Regions from separate parts of the Massilia sp. MP_M2 genome, predicted to be linked through region 1. Evidence: predicted binding sites of a transcription regulator. Region 1 holds the regulator's gene; each other region holds the start of a gene.

Region 1 (4,294 bases):
CAGCGGCGAGAGCAAGGTTGGCGGCGGGCGCGGCACGCTAATCCTGGCGCCCAAGCGTGCGCCGGCCGGAGGCACGCAATGACGGAGCTGAACGATCGCAGCACGCTGGTCGTCAAGGGCCTGCAGAAAAGCTATGGCAAGCGCCTGGTCGTGCGCGACGTGTCGCTCGATGTCGAATGCGGCGAGGTGGTGGGTTTGCTGGGCCCGAACGGCGCCGGCAAGACCACCTCGTTCTACATGATCGTCGGCCTGGTGCCGTCGGATGCCGGCTCGATCAGCATCAACGGCACCGACATCACCAGCCTGCCGATCCATCGCCGCGCGGTGCTGGGCCTGTCGTACCTGCCGCAAGAAGCCTCGGTGTTTCGCAAGCTGACGGTGGAAGAAAACATCCGCGCCGTGCTCGAACTGCAAAAGGTCAACGGCAAGTCGCTGACCAAAACCGAGATCAACGACCGCCTCGACAGCCTGCTGGCCGACCTGCAGATCGAGAAGCTGCGCGAGAACCCGGCGCTGTCGCTGTCGGGCGGCGAGCGACGCCGCGTGGAGATCGCGCGCGCACTGGCGACCAACCCGCGCTTCGTGCTGCTTGACGAGCCGTTCGCCGGCGTCGACCCGATCGCCGTGATCGAGATCCAGCGCATCGTGCGCTTCCTCAAGGAGCGCAAGATCGGGGTCCTGATCACCGACCACAATGTGCGCGAGACGCTCGGCATCTGCGACCGCGCCTACATCATCAATCAGGGGGCGGTGCTCGCATCCGGCCGTCCCGACGATATCATCGCCGACGAGTCGGTGCGCCGCGTGTACCTTGGTGAACATTTCCGCATGTAAGCCATGGTCAATCAATGAAACAGTCCCTTCAGCTCCGCACCTCGCAGCACCTGGCGCTCACGCCACAGCTGCAGCAATCGATCCGCTTGCTGCAGCTGTCGACGCTCGAACTGCATCAGGAGATCGAGCAGATACTGGGCGATAACCCGCTGCTCGAACGGCTCGACGATCCGCTCGATCATTCGGTGCGCTTGCTGGGCGATGGCGCCATCAACAATGCGCCGGCGCCGGGCGAGGCGCCGCCGGCGCCGGGCCAGCAGGCCGAAGGCGAGGGCAGCGCACCGGCCGAGGGCGAGGGCGCCGAAGGCGGCGCGGTCGATGGCGACCGGCCCGACACCGACTGGAACGAAGGCAGCGGCGCGTCGTCCGGCAGTAGTAGCAGCAGCGACGACGAAGACGGCCGCCCGCAGCTGGAGGCATGCGCGATCACGCTACGCGAACACCTGATGGAACAGGTGCGCGAAACGCTGCTCTCAACCCGCGACCGCGCGCTGGCCGAACTGGTGATCGACGCGCTGGACGACAACGGCTATCTGGACGAGCCGCTCGACGAGATCCACGCACGCCTGCCGGAAGAACTCGAGGTCGACCTGGACGAACTGCGCTGCGCGCTGGCGATGGTGCAGAGCATGGACCCGGTGGGCGTGGGCGCGCGCAGCGCATCCGAATGCCTGGCGCTGCAGATCCGGCGCATGCCGGGCGTGCCGATGGTCACGCGCCGCATGGCCCTGAAGATCGTCGAAGGGTACCTGACCTGGTTCGCGCAGCGCGAATACAGCAAGCTGAAAAAAGCACTCGATTGCGATGATGAAGATCTGCGCGAAGTGCAGGCCGTGGTCCGCCAGTGCAACCCGCACCCGGGCGCCGCGTTCGCGTCGAACGTGTCAGATTACGTGGTGCCGGACGTGATGGTGCGGCGCGCCAAGAATGGCTGGGCGGTCACGCTGAACCCGGACGTGATGCCGCGCCTGCGCGTCAACAGCCTGTACGCCACGATGCTCAAGCAGGGCCGCAGCGAGAGCCAGATGGGCGCGCAGATGCAAGAGGCGAAGTGGCTCATCAAGAATATGCGCCAGCGTTTTGACACGATCCTGCGTGTGGCCGAGGCCATTGTCGAGCGCCAGCGCAACTTTTTCAGCCACGGCGCGGTTGCCATGCGGCCCCTTGTTTTGCGCGAGATAGCTGATACACTAGGTCTGCACGAGAGCACGATTTCTCGTGTCACAACGCAGAAATACATGCTGACCCCGCACGGCATGTTCGAGTTGAAGTATTTCTTCGGTAGCCACGTTGCCACCGAGGCGGGAGGCGAAGCATCCTCAACGGCAATCCGTGCGCTCATCGCACAATTGACAGGAGCAGAAGACCCTAAGAATCCATTATCCGACAGCAAGATCGCGGAAATGCTCGGGGAACAAGGCATGGTCATTGCGCGCAGGACGGTCGCAAAATACCGTGAAGCGCTCAAGATCCCCCCCGTCAGTCTCCGCAAAGCCTTGTAACAACGCCGCTCATACAGCCTGTGCCTTCAGCTCCTGTATGGTGCAAGCGACGTGACATCTTCAAAGGAGTGTGTATGAACCTCACCATCAGTGGTCACCATCTCGAAGTAACCCCTGCCATCCGTGAATACGTTCAGAATAAGCTGGAACGCATTATTCGCCATTTCGATCAAGTCATAGATACCCACGTCTTCCTGGCCGTCGATAACCTCACCGAAAAAGAAAAAAGGCAAAAAGCTGAAATCAATGTCCAGGTGTCGGGCAAGACCCTGCACGTGGCGAGCGTCGCGCAAGACCTGTATGCCGCGATCGACATGTTGATGGATAAACTGGATCGACAAATCCTGAAGCACAAGCAGATGCTGAAAGACCATAACCGCACAGCGATCAAACGCCTGGACGTCGACGAAGCAGACGTCGCTGCCGCCTGATTCAAGCGCAGGTCACCATCGCCAGGGGCGTCTTTCAGAGACGCCCTTTTTGCATCCCGCTGCCGGTAAAATACGTGTTTCCTCCCGATGGATCACGCCATGTCCGAACACGTCCTGACCCGCATTGCCAACCGCACCGGCATCATCACCCTCGACCGGCCAAAGGCGCTCAATTCGCTGTCGCTGGACATGGTGCGCGCGCTGACCGCGATCCTGCTCGACTGGCAGCTTGACGCCGCCGTCGATGCGGTGGTGATCACCAGCAGCAGCGAAAAAGCACTGTGCGCGGGCGGTGATATCCGCTTCTTCCACGAGGTCGGCAACGCCTCGCCGCAAGATGGCAGCGCACTGCTCGAAGATTTTTTCACCGAAGAATACGCACTGAATCACCTGATCCATTTTTATCCAAAACCGTATATCGCACTGATGGACGGCGTGGTCATGGGCGGCGGCATGGGCATCGCGCAGGGCGGGCCCGATTGCGCCCTGCGCATCGTGACCGAGCGCACGAAGATGGCAATGCCCGAGGTGAATATCGGCCTGTTCCCCGATGTCGGCGGCAGCCATTTTCTGTCGCATGCGCCGGGGCAGTTGGGGATGTTCCTGGGCTTGACCGGCTTGACGATCGGCGCGGCCGATGCGCTGTACGTAGGCCTGGCCGACGTGTTCGTACCTGGCGCTGATTTGGCGGCCTTGCAGGCGCTGATCGAGGCGACGCCGGGCGCGGATCTGCAGGCGGCGATCCGCGCTCTCGCCAGCCAGCATGCCGGCGAGAGCGAATTGCAGGCCAACCGCGCGTGCATCGATGCGCACTTCGGCGCAGACTCGGTGGCGGCGATCATGGCGTCGCTCGAGGGTGACGACACACCATTCGCGCAGAAGGCGTTGCGCGCGATGCGCCTGCGCTCGCCGTTGATGATGTGCGTGACGCGCGAGCTGCTGCTGCGCGGCGCGTCGCTCGATGTCGCCGACTGCCTGCGCCTGGAGCGCTCGCTCGTGCGCCGCAATTTCGAGCATGGCGAGGTACTCGAAGGCGTGCGTGCGCTCGTGATCGACAAGGACAATGCGCCGCAATGGAATCCGCCGTCGCTGGATCTCGTGACCGACGCGATGGTGGCGCGCTTCTTTGCGCCGGTGTGGCCGGTGCATGCGCACCCGCTGCGCCATCTCGCATAAGCCTCTTCATGCATATCCGTTTGCGCGTGACTTTTCGTGCAGCCGGTGCAACCATCGTGGCTTCATGAACCGATGAGGAACCCCGATGCGTATCGAGGACCAGGAAAGGATTCCTAGCGTCTCAATTCGTCATGAGCGAGATGTCGCAGTGCGACCGTTACCAGGACAGGCTCGGGGTGGCACTGGCGTTTCTCCTGTCATGTGCGGTTGATTGACACGCCACCGTCCACCAAAAGACTTGATCCAGTGCTGAAGCTGGAGGAATCAGACGCGAGATAGAGTGCCGAGCGGGCGATCTCCTCTGGCCGCGCGATGCGTTTGAGGGCGTGCAAGCCTTCCACAAAAGCCAGC
Region 2 (4,294 bases), on a different contig from region 1:
CCTGCCACTCGAGGCGGAACCAGCGCTCGATGGCGGGCGTGGCTTCGAGGATTTTCTTTTCCAGGTCCAGCAAGGGACCGGTCTGGGCGGTGACGAGGTGCGGAACCATTGATTGGACGTCCTTGTTGTGCGCTTCTTGTTGTTAATAAGTTGGGAGTCGCATATGGGGTTGGTCCGGCTATTTTAAAGGGCAATGCGCAGAATGCAAAAAACGCCGTCCCCGCTTGCGCGGAGACGACGTTTTCAAGGACTAGCGACGACTGAACGGATCAGTAACGGTAGGCCGACTCGCCGTGGCTCGTGATGTCCAGACCTTCGCGCTCTTCTTCTTCGGGCACCCGCAGACCGATCACGATATCGACCAGCTTGAAGGCGATGAAGGCGACGACCGCCGACCAGATGACGGTCACGCCGATCGCATGGGCCTGGATCCACAGCTGGCCGACGATCGAGTAGCTCGTGTTCATGGCATTGGTCGTGTAATCCCACACGCCCTGCCCGCCCAGTGCCGGCGACGCAAATACGCCGGTCAGCATCGCGCCCAGGATACCGCCCACGCCGTGCACGCCGAACACGTCGAGCGAATCGTCAGCGCGCAGCAGGCGCTTCAGACCCGTCACGCCCCACAGGCAGACGATGCCGGCCAGCAGGCCGATGACCAGTGCGCCCATCGGGCCGACAAAACCGGCGCCCGGGGTAATCGCCACCAGGCCCGATACGGCGCCCGATGCAGCGCCCAGCATCGATGGCTTGTGCTTGAAGATCCACTCGCCCAGCACCCAGGTCAGCACCGCGCCGGCGGTGGCCAGCAGCGTGTTCAGGAACGCCAGTGCCGCCACGTCGCCTGCTTCGAGCGCCGAGCCGGCATTAAAGCCAAACCAGCCGACCCACAGCAGCGATGCACCGACCATCGTCATCGGCAGCGAGTGTGGCGCCATCGATTCACGGCCATAACCGATCCGCTTGCCGATCACGTAGGCACCCACCAGGCCGGCCACGGCCGAGTTGATGTGCACCACGGTGCCGCCCGCGAAGTCGAGCGCGCCCTGCTGCCACAGATAGCCGGCAGCTGCGGTGACGGTTTGCAGCGACGCAGCGTCGGTGATGGCGTCAGGGCCGGCCCAGAACCAGACCATGTGCGCCACCGGCAGGTAGCCGAAGGTGAACCACAGCACGACGAACACCAGCACGGCCGCGAACTTGGCGCGCTCGGCGAAGGCGCCAACGATCAGCGCGCAGGTAATCGCCGCAAAAGTGCCCTGGAAGGCGACGAAGATGAATTCGGGGATCATCGTCTCTTTGCTGAAGGTCGCGGCCATCGCAAACTTGCCGGCGACCGGATCCCAGATGCCTTGCAGGAAGGCGCGGTCGAAGCCGCCGATGAAGGCGTTGCCCTGCGTGAAGGCCAGCGAGTAGCCGTACAGGCACCACAGCACGATGACGAGGGCAAATACCATCATCACCTGCATCAGCACCGACAGCATGTTCTTGGCGCGCACCAGGCCGCCGTAGAACAGCGCCAGGCCAGGAATGGTCATCAGGATCACCAGCAGCGTGGCGACGAACATCCAGGCCGTATCACCCTTGTTGATGGACGGCGCCGCCATGGCCGGCAGGGCGACGCCCAGGCCCAGCAAGGCGGTCAGTATCGTTGTAGTTATACGCTTCATGAAAACATTCCCTCTTACAGTGCGTCGTTGCCGGTCTCGCCGGTACGGATACGGATGACCTGGCTCAGGTCGGCCACGAAGATCTTGCCGTCACCAATCTTGCCGGTGCGGGCAGCGCCCTGGATCGCATCGATGACCTGATCGACGATGGCATCGTCGACCGCGGCTTCGATCTTGATCTTGGGCAGGAAGTCGACGACGTACTCGGCGCCACGGTACAGCTCGGTGTGGCCTTTCTGGCGACCGAAACCCTTCACTTCGGTCACCGTCATGCCTTGCACGTTGATTTCCGACAGCGCCTCTCGCACCTCGTCGAGCTTGAAGGGCTTGATGATGGCGGTGATCATTTTCATGGTATTGCCTCTTTTGCGATCAGAAAGTTTTTGAGACGGACAGCACGGCGGCGGACTTGCCGAGGTTCTTGCCTTCCGGGCTCAGGTAGGCGTCGGTATTCGCCTTGTGCCACGCCAGCGCCACGGTGGCGACGCCGAAGTCCTTGGTGACGCCGACCTTGTAGTCGGTGTACGAAAACGCGCTGTTGTTCTTCAGTTTCTGGCGCCCGACGTGCAGGTTCAGGATGAAGCCGTTGCTGACGTCGATGTCGGCGCCCAGGTCCAGGTAGCCGCTTTGCTTGCTGTCGGCGGTGCCGAACAGATTGGTCGTCGAGTGCGAGTACTTGATATAGGCCGGGCCGTAGCCGAGTTTGCCGTACAGCTCGAACGTGTTCGCGCTCGGGTTCAACCCGTTATCCGGATAGTAGTAATACAGGCCGCCAACGTCATAGCTGACCGCGTCGATCAACTGGCCGCGCTTGCCGCCATAGACGTCCCATTCGAGATTGCCGTCGCCGCCCAGGTCTTTCGTCCATTTGATGGTGGAAAGCCAGGTGCCTACGTAGAAGCCGGATGGGCCATGTACATAGTCGACGCCGCCCTGGAGGGCCGGGTCGAGGGCTGTTTGCGACAGACCGCGGTAACGGTAGTCGCTGGTGATGCTCGCGTTGTAGCTCACCTGATGTTCGGCGGGTTGTTCCTGTGCCATGCCCGGCACGCTGGCGACTGCCAGAACTGCCAGAACAATTGCGCTGAATTTTGCTTTGCACTTCATGACAAACCCCCTTGATGAACAACATGAAAAATGACTGCTAGTGAATCCTTGTGATGTTCTTTACCTACGCTTTATTTAGCAGGATGCGTGCCAGCCCATAAACGGGAAAAAGGTCCTTGTTTTTTTGGTAAACACGCCCCACATCGGTCTTGCACTATCACAACGGACCGCATACGGCACCCAGACGGCCGTTCGGCGCACTACATCAGGTCACATTGCACCAACATGGAGCGTGCGGCCTCGGCAGAAAGGGAAATGGATATGAGTAACAGCAACTTCTTCAGTGACTTGCAGGGCAAGATCAACCAGGCGCTCGAGAGTGGTCCGGCCAAGGACATCGAACGCAATGTGAAAGCAGCCATGACGTCGGGCTTTTCCAAGCTCGATCTGGTCACGCGCGAGGAATTCGATATCCAGGCCCAGGTGCTGGCCAAGACCCGCACCAAGCTCGAGGCGCTCGAACTGCGCGTGAGTGAACTGGAAGCGAAGCTGGGTGCAGGCGGCAGCACGGCACCGTCGGCAACGTCGGCGGCAGCAGCATCGGCGACATCAGGTAGCTCGGCGATTCCGATGCCGGGCGCCGCACCGTCGGCCACCGCGCCGTTCCCGGCTGCACCGGAAGATCCGACGATTGTTGTGCCGCCAACGCTCGACAAGCATTAAACAGTCACCAGCTTCTGCTTGAACGCGTGGGCGGGAAACCCGCCCACGCTACTGCCCGGGCCTCAATCGATGCTGACTTCCTTCCGGTTGTCACGCGCCACGCGGTCGATCAGCTTGTTGTACGGGTCGACGCCCACATCGAATGGCTGCTCCTTGACCGTCACTGTCACGGTCGGATTCTCGCCCCGCAGTACCCGCTTCTCCAATAACAGCACGCGCTCGTCCGATTCCTTGGCATCCTTCGCGCGCGCGAACACGCCGATTTCCACCGCCTCATCATAGGTGCGTGGTGTTTCCTGCCCCTTGCCGTCGGCCTGCATCTTGGCCAGATGGAGCTTCATCGTCACGTCCCACTGCCCGTCCGGGCGCTTGACGGCCTTTGCTTCGGTCACGCGGTTATCGTAGAACACGATGCGCTCGAACAGGTCGGCGATCAGCGCGTGCTTGGCGACAGGGGCTTCGGCGCGGATGTAGTCCACCAGTTCGGCGGATGTCGCAAACGGCGCCTCCTGGTAACCCTTGTCTTGCAGGAAGCGCTTGAGGGCGCGGTTGAGCCCCGCTTCGCCGATCTCGTCGCGCAGGCGATAGAACACCAGGCTGCCCTTGCGGTAGTGGATGTAATCCTGGTTTTCGACGCGCACCAGCGGCAGTTCCTCGATCTTTTCGGCGCCGCGCGAGCTCAGGTAGCGATCCAGTTCATAGCGCAGGAAACGGCGCATTTTGTGCGGCCCGTATTCCTTCTCCATTACCATCAGCGCCGAGTACTGCGCCAGCGACTCGATCAGCATGCTCGCGCCCTGCACGTTCGCGGCCGTGACCTGGTGGCCCCACCACTGGTGCGCCATCTCGTGCGC
Region 3 (4,294 bases), on a different contig from region 1:
AAACGCCACGTCTTCGGCAATCGCCGGATCGAGGTGGTGGCAGACCATCAGCATGTCCAGGTGCTCGTCGAGCGTGTTGATCGTAAAGGGCCGCGTGGGATTGGTCGACGACGGCAGCACGTTGTCGTAGCCCACTGCCGCAATGATGTCCGGCGCATGACCACCGCCGGCGCCCTCGGTATGGAAGGTGTGGATCGTGCGGCCCTTGAACGCCGCCACGGTGGACTCGAGAAAGCCGGCCTCGTTGAGCGTGTCGGAGTGCAGCGCCACCTGCACGTCCAGTCGTTCGGCCACCGACAGGCAATTGTCGATCGCGGCGGGCGTGCTGCCCCAGTCCTCGTGCAGTTTCAGGCCGACGGCGCCGGCAGTGATTTGCTCTTCGAGCGGGCCTGGCTGGCTGACGTTGCCCTTGCCGAAAAAGCCCAGGTTCATCGGGAACGCGTCGGCCGCCTGCAACATCGAATGAATATGCCAGGCGCCCGGCGTGCAGGTGGTGGCGGCGGTACCGACGGCCGGTCCGGTGCCGCCGCCCAGCATCGTCGTGATCCCCGAGTACAGCGCTTCATCGATCTGCTGCGGGCAGATGAAGTGGATGTGCGTGTCGACGCCGCCGGCCGTGACGATCATGCCTTCGCCCGCGATGATCTCGGTGGCGCCACCGATGGCCATCGTGACATGCGGCTGGATATCCGGGTTGCCGGCCTTGCCGATCGCGGCGATCAGGCCATCCTTGATGCCGATGTCGGCCTTCACGATGCCCCAGTGGTCGACGATGACGGCGTTGGTGATGACGGTGTCCATCACGCCCTCGCGCAGGCGCTGCGACTGGCCCATGCCGTCGCGGATGACCTTGCCGCCGCCGAACTTGACCTCTTCGCCATAGGTCGCGCAATCGCGTTCGATCTCGATCACGAGGTCGGTGTCGGCCAGACGGATGCGGTCGCCCGTGGTCGGGCCATACATGTCGGCGTAGGCCTGGCGGCTGAGCGTGACCATCAGTCGTCCTCTGAGGTTGGAGACGTGACCACGGGCACTGGCCCCGACACGCGTCCCTGGAAGCCATGCACGATGCGCGCGCCCGCCAGGTCGACCAGTTCCACCGTGCGGCGCTGCCCCGGCTCGAAGCGCACCGCCGTACCGGCCGCGATGTTCAAGCGCATGCCGAGCGTGCTGTCCCGCTCGAACTGCAGTGCCGGATTGACTTCATGGAAGTGATAGTGCGAGCCGACCTGCACCGGCCGGTCGCCGGCATTGGCCACGACCACGGTGGCCGTGCGCCGCCCGGCGTTGATCTCGATATCGCCGTCGTCAAGAAAGTATTCACCTGGGATCATGCGTCGCTCCGGCTAGGGAATCGGGTGGTGGACGGTAACGAGCTTGGTCCCGTCCGGGAACGTGGCCTCGACCTGGATATCGGGAATCATCTCGGGCACGCCGTCCATCACGTCGCCACGCGCGAGGATGGTCGTGCCTTCGCTCATCAGCTCGGCCACGCTGCGGCCATCGCGTGCGCCTTCCATGATGGCGGCCGTGATCAGGGCCACCGCCTCCGGGTAATTCAGCTTGAGGCCGCGCGCGCGCCGGCGTTCGGCCAGCAGCGCGGCGGTGAAGATCAGCAGCTTGTCTTTTTCGCGGGGCGTCAGGTCCATGGCGGGGTCCGTTCTAGGTAAGCCAGATGCGCGGCGGGCACGCCGGGCGGTCGAGCAGATGGGGGCGCAGCAATTCCCACACGCGCGCCATGACGGCGCGCGCCGCTTCGCCGTCGTGGCCGAGATAACGCGCCACGAACACCGACTTCACCTGGCTGGACGCCAGTTGCGGGTCGAGCGCGCGCACGCGCGCCTGCAGCGCGGCGGGTACGGGCCGGCCGACGGCAAGCAGGGTCGCGCACACCGAATGACCTTGCATGCCGAGGGGGCTGGCAATGCCATCGGGGGTGAGGATGCCCTGCTCCCACCACAACAGGCGACCGTCCTGGCGAATCCGCGTGCGCTGGCGTATCTGCCCGGTCGTGAACGCTTCGCCAGCGGCCACGCGGCCGAAGCACAGCACTTCGCTGCCGATATAGATGCTGCCGGCGGCGAGATCGACTTCGTGTTCGAGATCGACGCGCGCCGCGTCATAGAAGATGGTTTCCTGCGGCAGCCATTCGACGGCGGCGCCAGCAGCGATCTGCAGGCGCACCGCCTGGTGCGACACGCGGCCGTTGGCGCGGTACCACTTGGCCGCGCCGGGGCTGGTGGCCAGCACGCTGCAACCGGGGCTGGCGTCAACGTCGATCTCGAGCCGGTCGCCACCGACCACGCCGCCCGGCGGGTGCACGACGATCACGTGGCAGGCGCCAGGGCCTTCCGGATACAGCGCCTTCTGGACACGTAGCGGCCCGCGGTGCGCGCGGCGCACGAGACGCGTCGTGTCGCCATCGCGCACGAAGCCCAGCGCCAGGCTGGCTTGCCAGGCGGGGAACATGGTCGGTGGATCGGTGAGGCTGCAATCGCGCATGCTTGATGAAACAGCACGATGCGTGCCAGGGCCTGGACGTGACCCGGACATGGCCTGGAGGGGGTGTTTCGCCTACTGCGCGCACCGGGGAGGTGCACGCTGCACCCGAACGCGTCAGGACATCGCCAGCTCGATGCAGTTGCGGCCGGCCCGCTTGGCGCGCGCCAATGCGGCGTGGGTGCGCACCGCCATCGAGTCGCCGCTCTCGCCCTCGCCCAGCTGAGCTACCCCGAGACTGATCGTGACGTGGTCGCACCCGGGTATTTCCACCTGCTCGATCGCCGCGCGCAGCTTCTCGGCCAGCTTCAGGGCATCGATCGCGCTCGTGTGCGAGGCGATCACCTGGAATTCCTCGCCGCCCGAGCGCACCAGAACATCGCTCGAACGCAGCAGCGCGCGCGCCGTGTCGGCCACCGTGCGCAGCACCAGGTCGCCCACCGGGTGGCCGAAGGTGTCGTTGATCTGGCTGAAACGGTCGATGTCGAAGGCGATCAGCGCCAGCGGCAGGCGGTAGCGGCGTGCACGCTTGATCTCCTGCTCCAGCAAGCCTTCGCCGTGACGGCGGCTGGCCAGGTCGGTCAGGGCGTCGGTGGTCGCCAGGTGCGTCACGCGCGCCAGCAGCGCCTCATTCTCGCGCGTGAGCTCGGCCATGCGCAGGCCGTACGCGGCCAGCCCAGCCAGGTCGTCCAGCGCCTGCAGCTGGGCGGGCGAGAACGGCCGCGCGTCGCCAAACAGCAGGCACAGCGCCCCCATCGGCCCGCCCGGCCCCGGCGCCGGGATCGGCACGCCCACGACCATGCGCGCGCCAAAGGTGTCCAGGCGCGCCGCCAGCGCCGGCTCGCCGGCCTTGTCGAGCGTATCGAGTAGCGTGAATTCGCCTGTCACCGCCGCCAGCAGCCCGGGGAAGGCATGGCGCACTGGCGACTGTAGCAGCCCGCCCTCGTGCGCGAGCAGCGCCGCCAGGCGCAGGCCGTCGACGCCCTGCTCGGCCTCGAGACGCAGGTCGCCGTCGCGATGCTGGAACAGCGCCGCATGCACGAGGCCCGGCCAGCCGGCCAGCGCCGCGCACAGGTGCTCGGCAAAGCGCTCGCTGTCGTCGGCTTGGGCCAGGGCCTGCTGGCAGGCAGTGCGTAGTGCGAGCAGCGTGCGCAGCTCGGCCTCCGGCGCCGTGGGCGCGGCAGGCGCGGCGCCGCCAAACCCGGTGCGCATGCGCGTGGCCAGCAGCGCGCGGGTTTGCTGCGCGCGCAGCGGGCCGATGGCGTAGTCGAGTGGACCGAACGCCATCAGCGCCGACAGCCAGCGCGCATTCGTGAATGGACACAGCACCAGCACCGGCGCGCCGGCGCGCTCGGCGACCAGTGCGCCCAGCGCGGCCAGGTCGATGCCGGGATCGCAGCGCTCGAGATCCAGCACGAGCAGGTCGGCCGGTTCGCGCGCCAGCAGGCCGCGCGCCTGCTCGGCCCCCGCCGCTACGCGCAGATTGGCGAACATGCCGTCGCAGCCGTGCTGGAAATCGGCGCGGCGCTGGCCGACAGGATTGACGAAGACACAGGTAAAGTCCTCGCGCGCGCCGTCTTCTTGATGCATGGTGATTCTCCAGAGGTAGGTCCAGCCGCACCCTGTTGGCATGACTGCAAGGCAAGTTTGCCATAAGCCGGCGTGCCGAGCATAGCAATTGTCGTCCTGTGTGTGGGAGCGCACCGTCGTGCCACCGTACGCGCCGAATACTCTTCTGAACGAATGCACACTTACGGGAGAATCACCATGGCACATCAAGACGACGTGGCAGCGA
Region 4 (4,294 bases), on a different contig from region 1:
GGCAACTTCGGGCGCCGGGTTCGACGAATACGTGGCCGACCCGGCGCGCCCGGTGCCGTACATCGGCTATCCGGCGCTGGGCGTGCCGCGCGAATACATGGTGTCGGATCAGCGCTTCGCCGCCACGCGGCCCGACGTGCTGGTATACCAGAGCGCCGTGCTGGAAGAAGATGTGACGATCGCCGGGCCGGTGACGCCGAAGCTGTTCGTGTCAACAAGCGGCACCGACGCCGACTGGGTCGTCAAGCTGATCGACGTCTACCCGGCCAGCTTCCCGACGCCGGCGGCCGAGCGGGGCGGCGATGTCGGCCCGCCAGCGGTGAGCCTGGGAGGTTTTCAGCAACTGGTGCGTGGCAATCCGCTGCGTGGCAAGTTCCGCAACAGCTACGAAAAGCCGGAACCGTTCGTGCCGGGCAAGGTCGAGCCAATCAAGTACGAACTGGGCCAGGTGAACCACACCTTCCGGCGCGGCCACCGGATCATGGTGCAGGTGCAGAGTTCATGGTTCCCGCTGATCGACCTGAATCCGCAAACGTTCATGCGCATTCTTGAGGCGAAGCCGGGCGACTTCAAAAAGGCAACCCAGCGCGTGTATCACGCGCCAGGGACGGCGTCCGGGCTGGAGCTGATGGTGCTGCCGAACCAGGGTACGAACAACTAACTCAGGCGCCGACCCACGGCAAGCCGGCCGTGCACCAGCCGCCGATCGTCTTGCGGTGCCCGTCGCTATCGCGATCGCCTTCGAACCCCTCGAGGATGTCGAAGGCGTTTGCATAGCCCAGCTCGGTCGCCACGCGCGCACTGTGGCGCGAGCGCACGCCCGAGCGGCACAGGAACAGCAGCACGTCGTCCTTGGCTGCAAGCTGTTCGAGCTGCGCGCCAAAATCCGGATTGGGCGCGCCGCCCGGATAGGTTGCCCACTGCACCGCCAGATGCTGGGCGTCGCCGATCGCAACACGTCCTACCCAGTCGCGTTCGGCGTTGGTGCGCACATCAACCAGCTTGACGTCGGGGCCGCTCTGGAGCAGGTCGTAGGCTTCCTGAGGCGTGACTGCACCAGCATAGGGCTGGTCAGCGCCACGCTGGCGCGCCGCCGTGAGAATTTGTTCTTTGCTCATGTTGGTGATGTCCATTATCTGTTCGTCGTCATCGATGCACCGTCTTGGAGCGCAGCGTTGTGCGCTTAATTGGTGCAAGCACGTAGAATTGCTCGTTGATGGTGCAAATTGGCAGAAAGGTAAATCTTGCCATATGCCCCCGGTCGGGGCGATTTTATGGGTAAACTAGTCCATTGCCCAAGAACGATTTGCGCATACCCTCATGCACTGAAGTTGGCATCGTCGTTGACACCCAGTTGGCACATTTCGTGCTTCATCATGATGCAAGTTGTCGGTTCGCATAGACTGACATCCCTTTTTCAATTAGGAGATTCCGAATGGCAAAGTCCGCCGCAGATGTAATGCAAATGGTCAAAGACAACGAAGTCAAATTCGTTGATTTACGCTTCGCCGATACCCGCGGCAAGGAACAACACGTCACGGTCCCGGTGTCGCACTTCGACCTGGACAAATTCGAATCCGGTCACGCCTTCGACGGTTCGTCGATCGCCGGCTGGAAAGGTATTGAAGCGTCGGACATGCTCCTGATCCCGGATGCAAACACCGCCAATATCGACCCGTTCATGGAAGAGACCACGCTGTTCATGCAGTGCGACGTCGTCGAACCGTCGGACGGCAAGGGCTACGACCGCGATCCGCGTTCGATCGCCAAGCGCGCTGAAGCCTACCTGAAATCGTCGGGCATCGGCGACACCGCCTATTTCGGCCCGGAACCTGAATTCTTCATCTTCGACGCTGTGCGCTGGAAGCTGGACATGTCGGGTTGCTTCGTCAAGATCGACTCGGAAGAAGCATCGTGGTCGACCGACAAGGAATTTGAAGGCGGCAACAGCGGTCACCGTCCAAGCGTGAAGGGCGGCTATTTCCCAGTGCCACCAGTCGACTCGTTCCAGGACATGCGCTCGGAAATGTGCCTGATCCTCGAATCGATGGGCATCCCGGTCGAAGTGCACCACCACGAAGTCGCCGGTGCCGGCCAGAATGAAATCGGCACCAAGTTCTCGACCCTGATCGAGCGCGCCGACTGGACCCAGAACATGAAATACGTGATCTGGAACGTGGCCCACAGCTACGGCAAGACCGCGACCTTCATGCCAAAGCCGATGGCTGGCGACAATGGCTCGGGCATGCACGTGCACCAGTCGATCTGGAAAGATGGCAAGAACCTGTTCGCAGGCGACGGCTATGCTGGCCTGTCGGATACGGCACTGTTCTACATCGGCGGTATCATCAAGCACGCCCGTGCACTGAACGCGATCACCAATCCAGGCACCAACTCGTACAAGCGCCTGGTGCCGGGCTTCGAAGCCCCGGTCAAGCTGGCGTATTCGGCCCGTAACCGTTCGGCCTCGATCCGCATCCCGCACGTGGCGAACCCGAAAGGCCGCCGCATCGAGACGCGTTTCCCGGATCCACTGGCCAACGTCTATCTGTGCTTCGCAGCACTGATGATGGCCGGTCTGGATGGTATCCAGAACAAGATCCACCCGGGCGAAGCGGCAACGAAAGACCTGTACCATCTGCCGCCTGAAGAAGACAAGCTGATCCCGACGGTGTGCGCATCGCTGGAAGAAGCGCTGGACGCCCTGAACGAAGACCGCGAGTTCCTGACCCGTGGTGGCGTGTTCAGCGACAGCATGATCGATGCCTACATCGAACTGAAGATGCAGGAAGTGCAGCGCATGCGCATGACCCCGCACCCGGCCGAATTCGACATGTACTACTCGTCGTAATCGATCGACACCAGGCTGGTGCGGGCATGCCTCGCACCAGCCTGGCGGTTGGCGCAAACGCGGGGAAAGCCATGCTTTCCCCGCGTTTTTTGTTGCTTGGTGTTTATATTCCTTGGGGTATAGTCGGGCGCATCTACAATAGTGTGCCCTTGTGACCAACCGGGATGGGAATGACAAATAGTGTGTTTCAGGCCAGTCTGGCCATTGTTGCAGCCGCTTTAGCCTCCGTGCTGCTGTGCGCCAGCGCGCACGCGCAGATCTACCGTTGTACCGATGCCAATGGCCGGCCGCTGTATACCGACACCAAGGTCGGCAAGTGCCAGCTGATCGACACCGGCTACAGCGCGCCACCGGCCGCCTCGGCCCCGATTCCGGCACCCCGTTCGGCGGGCGGCGGGGGCGCGTCAGGCGGATCGAATCAGACCCCGACTGCGGCCCCGAGCGCGGCCCAGTCGAACTTCCCGCGCGTGGACAACGTGCTGCAGCGCGCCCGCGACGACGAGCGGCGCGAGATCCTGGGTGATGAGCTGCGGCTCGAAGAACGCAAGCTCACCGACTTGAAGCGCGTCTTTAACAACGGCGAGCCAGAACGCCAGGGCAACGAGCGCAACTACGCCAAATACCAGGAGCGCGTGGCCTCCATGCGCGACGAAATCAATCGTAGCGAACGCAATATCGAAGCGCTGCGGCGCGAGATCGGCAATATCAGATGACCCTGCCTCCGATGGCCCCGCCCGTGTACGACCCGGGCAACCCGGCACGTTTTGCCGGCCTGGACTTGCTGGCCTCGGCCGTGATGATGACCGGACCGGACGGCGAGGTGGTGTATGCCAACGCCGCTGCCGAGAACCTGATGGAGCTGTCGTTCAAGTCGCTGCAGCGCCATCGGCTGCCCGAGCTGTTTACCAACGGCGCCGAGATCGGCGTGTTGATCACGCAGGCACTGGTGCACCAGTACGCCGACCTGCGCCAGGACCTGACGCTGCAGCGCAGCGGGCGCGAACCGCTGCACGTGAACAGCATCGTCAGCGCGCTGGGCGACGGCACGGCGCTGATCGAGCTGCGCGAGAACGTGCAGCAGTTAAAGCTCGACCGCGAAGAGCGCCTGATGGACCAGAGCCAGGCCAACAAGGAACTGATCCGCAACCTGGCGCACGAGATCAAGAACCCGCTGGGCGGCATCCGCGGCGCGGCGCAGTTGCTCGAGCTCGAGCTGCCGCCGCACCATCTGCTCGAGCTGCAGGAATACACGCAGGTGATCATCAAGGAAGCCGATCGCCTGCAGACGCTGGTCGACCGCCTGCTGGCACCGCACCGCAAGCCGCACATCGTCGGCGACGTCAATATCCACGAAGTGTGCGAGCGCGTGCGCAGCCTGATCCTGGCCGAATTTCCGCAAGGGCTCTCGATCCGGCGCGATTACGATGCGTCGATTCCCGAGTT

What was found. The regulator sigma-54, encoded in region 1, starts transcription at its own class of promoters, with help from an activator protein. The targets are predictions, from matches to a motif close to TGGCANGNAANCTGCTTT.
Region 2: the regulator sigma-54 is predicted to act here: its motif matches at 2,853-2,870, upstream of RCH14_RS04695 (TorF family putative porin).
Region 3: the regulator sigma-54 is predicted to act here: its motif matches at 2,513-2,530, upstream of RCH14_RS17165 (urease accessory protein UreD).
Region 4: the regulator sigma-54 is predicted to act here: its motif matches at 1,356-1,373, upstream of glnA (type I glutamate--ammonia ligase).

The regions. Positions count from the first base shown of each region.
Region 1 is NZ_JBCHJF010000005.1:86,929-91,222, forward strand. It holds gene lptA (lipopolysaccharide transport periplasmic protein LptA) at 1-82, shown strand, start outside; gene lptB (LPS export ABC transporter ATP-binding protein) at 79-834, shown strand; gene RCH14_RS12915 (RNA polymerase factor sigma-54) at 849-2,336, shown strand; gene hpf (ribosome hibernation-promoting factor, HPF/YfiA family) at 2,411-2,767, shown strand; gene RCH14_RS12925 (enoyl-CoA hydratase/isomerase family protein) at 2,867-3,943, shown strand; gene RCH14_RS12930 (SDR family oxidoreductase) at 4,141-4,294, opposite strand, start outside.
Region 2 is NZ_JBCHJF010000001.1:1,038,936-1,043,229, forward strand. It holds gene gshA (glutamate--cysteine ligase) at 1-109, opposite strand, end outside; gene RCH14_RS04685 (ammonium transporter) at 270-1,670, opposite strand; gene glnK (P-II family nitrogen regulator) at 1,685-2,023, opposite strand; gene RCH14_RS04695 (TorF family putative porin) at 2,043-2,777, opposite strand; partial or broken gene RCH14_RS04700 (accessory factor UbiK family protein) at 3,039-3,272, shown strand; gene RCH14_RS04705 (M1 family aminopeptidase) at 3,503-4,294, opposite strand, start outside.
Region 3 is NZ_JBCHJF010000008.1:125,414-129,707, reverse strand. It holds gene ureC (urease subunit alpha) at 1-996, opposite strand, end outside; gene RCH14_RS17175 (urease subunit beta) at 996-1,334, opposite strand; gene RCH14_RS17170 (urease subunit gamma) at 1,347-1,649, opposite strand; gene RCH14_RS17165 (urease accessory protein UreD) at 1,663-2,502, opposite strand; gene RCH14_RS17160 (diguanylate cyclase) at 2,617-4,089, opposite strand; gene RCH14_RS17155 (SDR family oxidoreductase) at 4,267-4,294, shown strand, end outside.
Region 4 is NZ_JBCHJF010000001.1:617,439-621,732, reverse strand. It holds gene RCH14_RS02795 (CocE/NonD family hydrolase) at 1-661, shown strand, start outside; gene RCH14_RS02790 (rhodanese-like domain-containing protein) at 663-1,118, opposite strand; gene glnA (type I glutamate--ammonia ligase) at 1,436-2,851, shown strand; gene RCH14_RS02780 (DUF4124 domain-containing protein) at 3,022-3,564, shown strand; gene glnL (nitrogen regulation protein NR(II)) at 3,561-4,294, shown strand, end outside.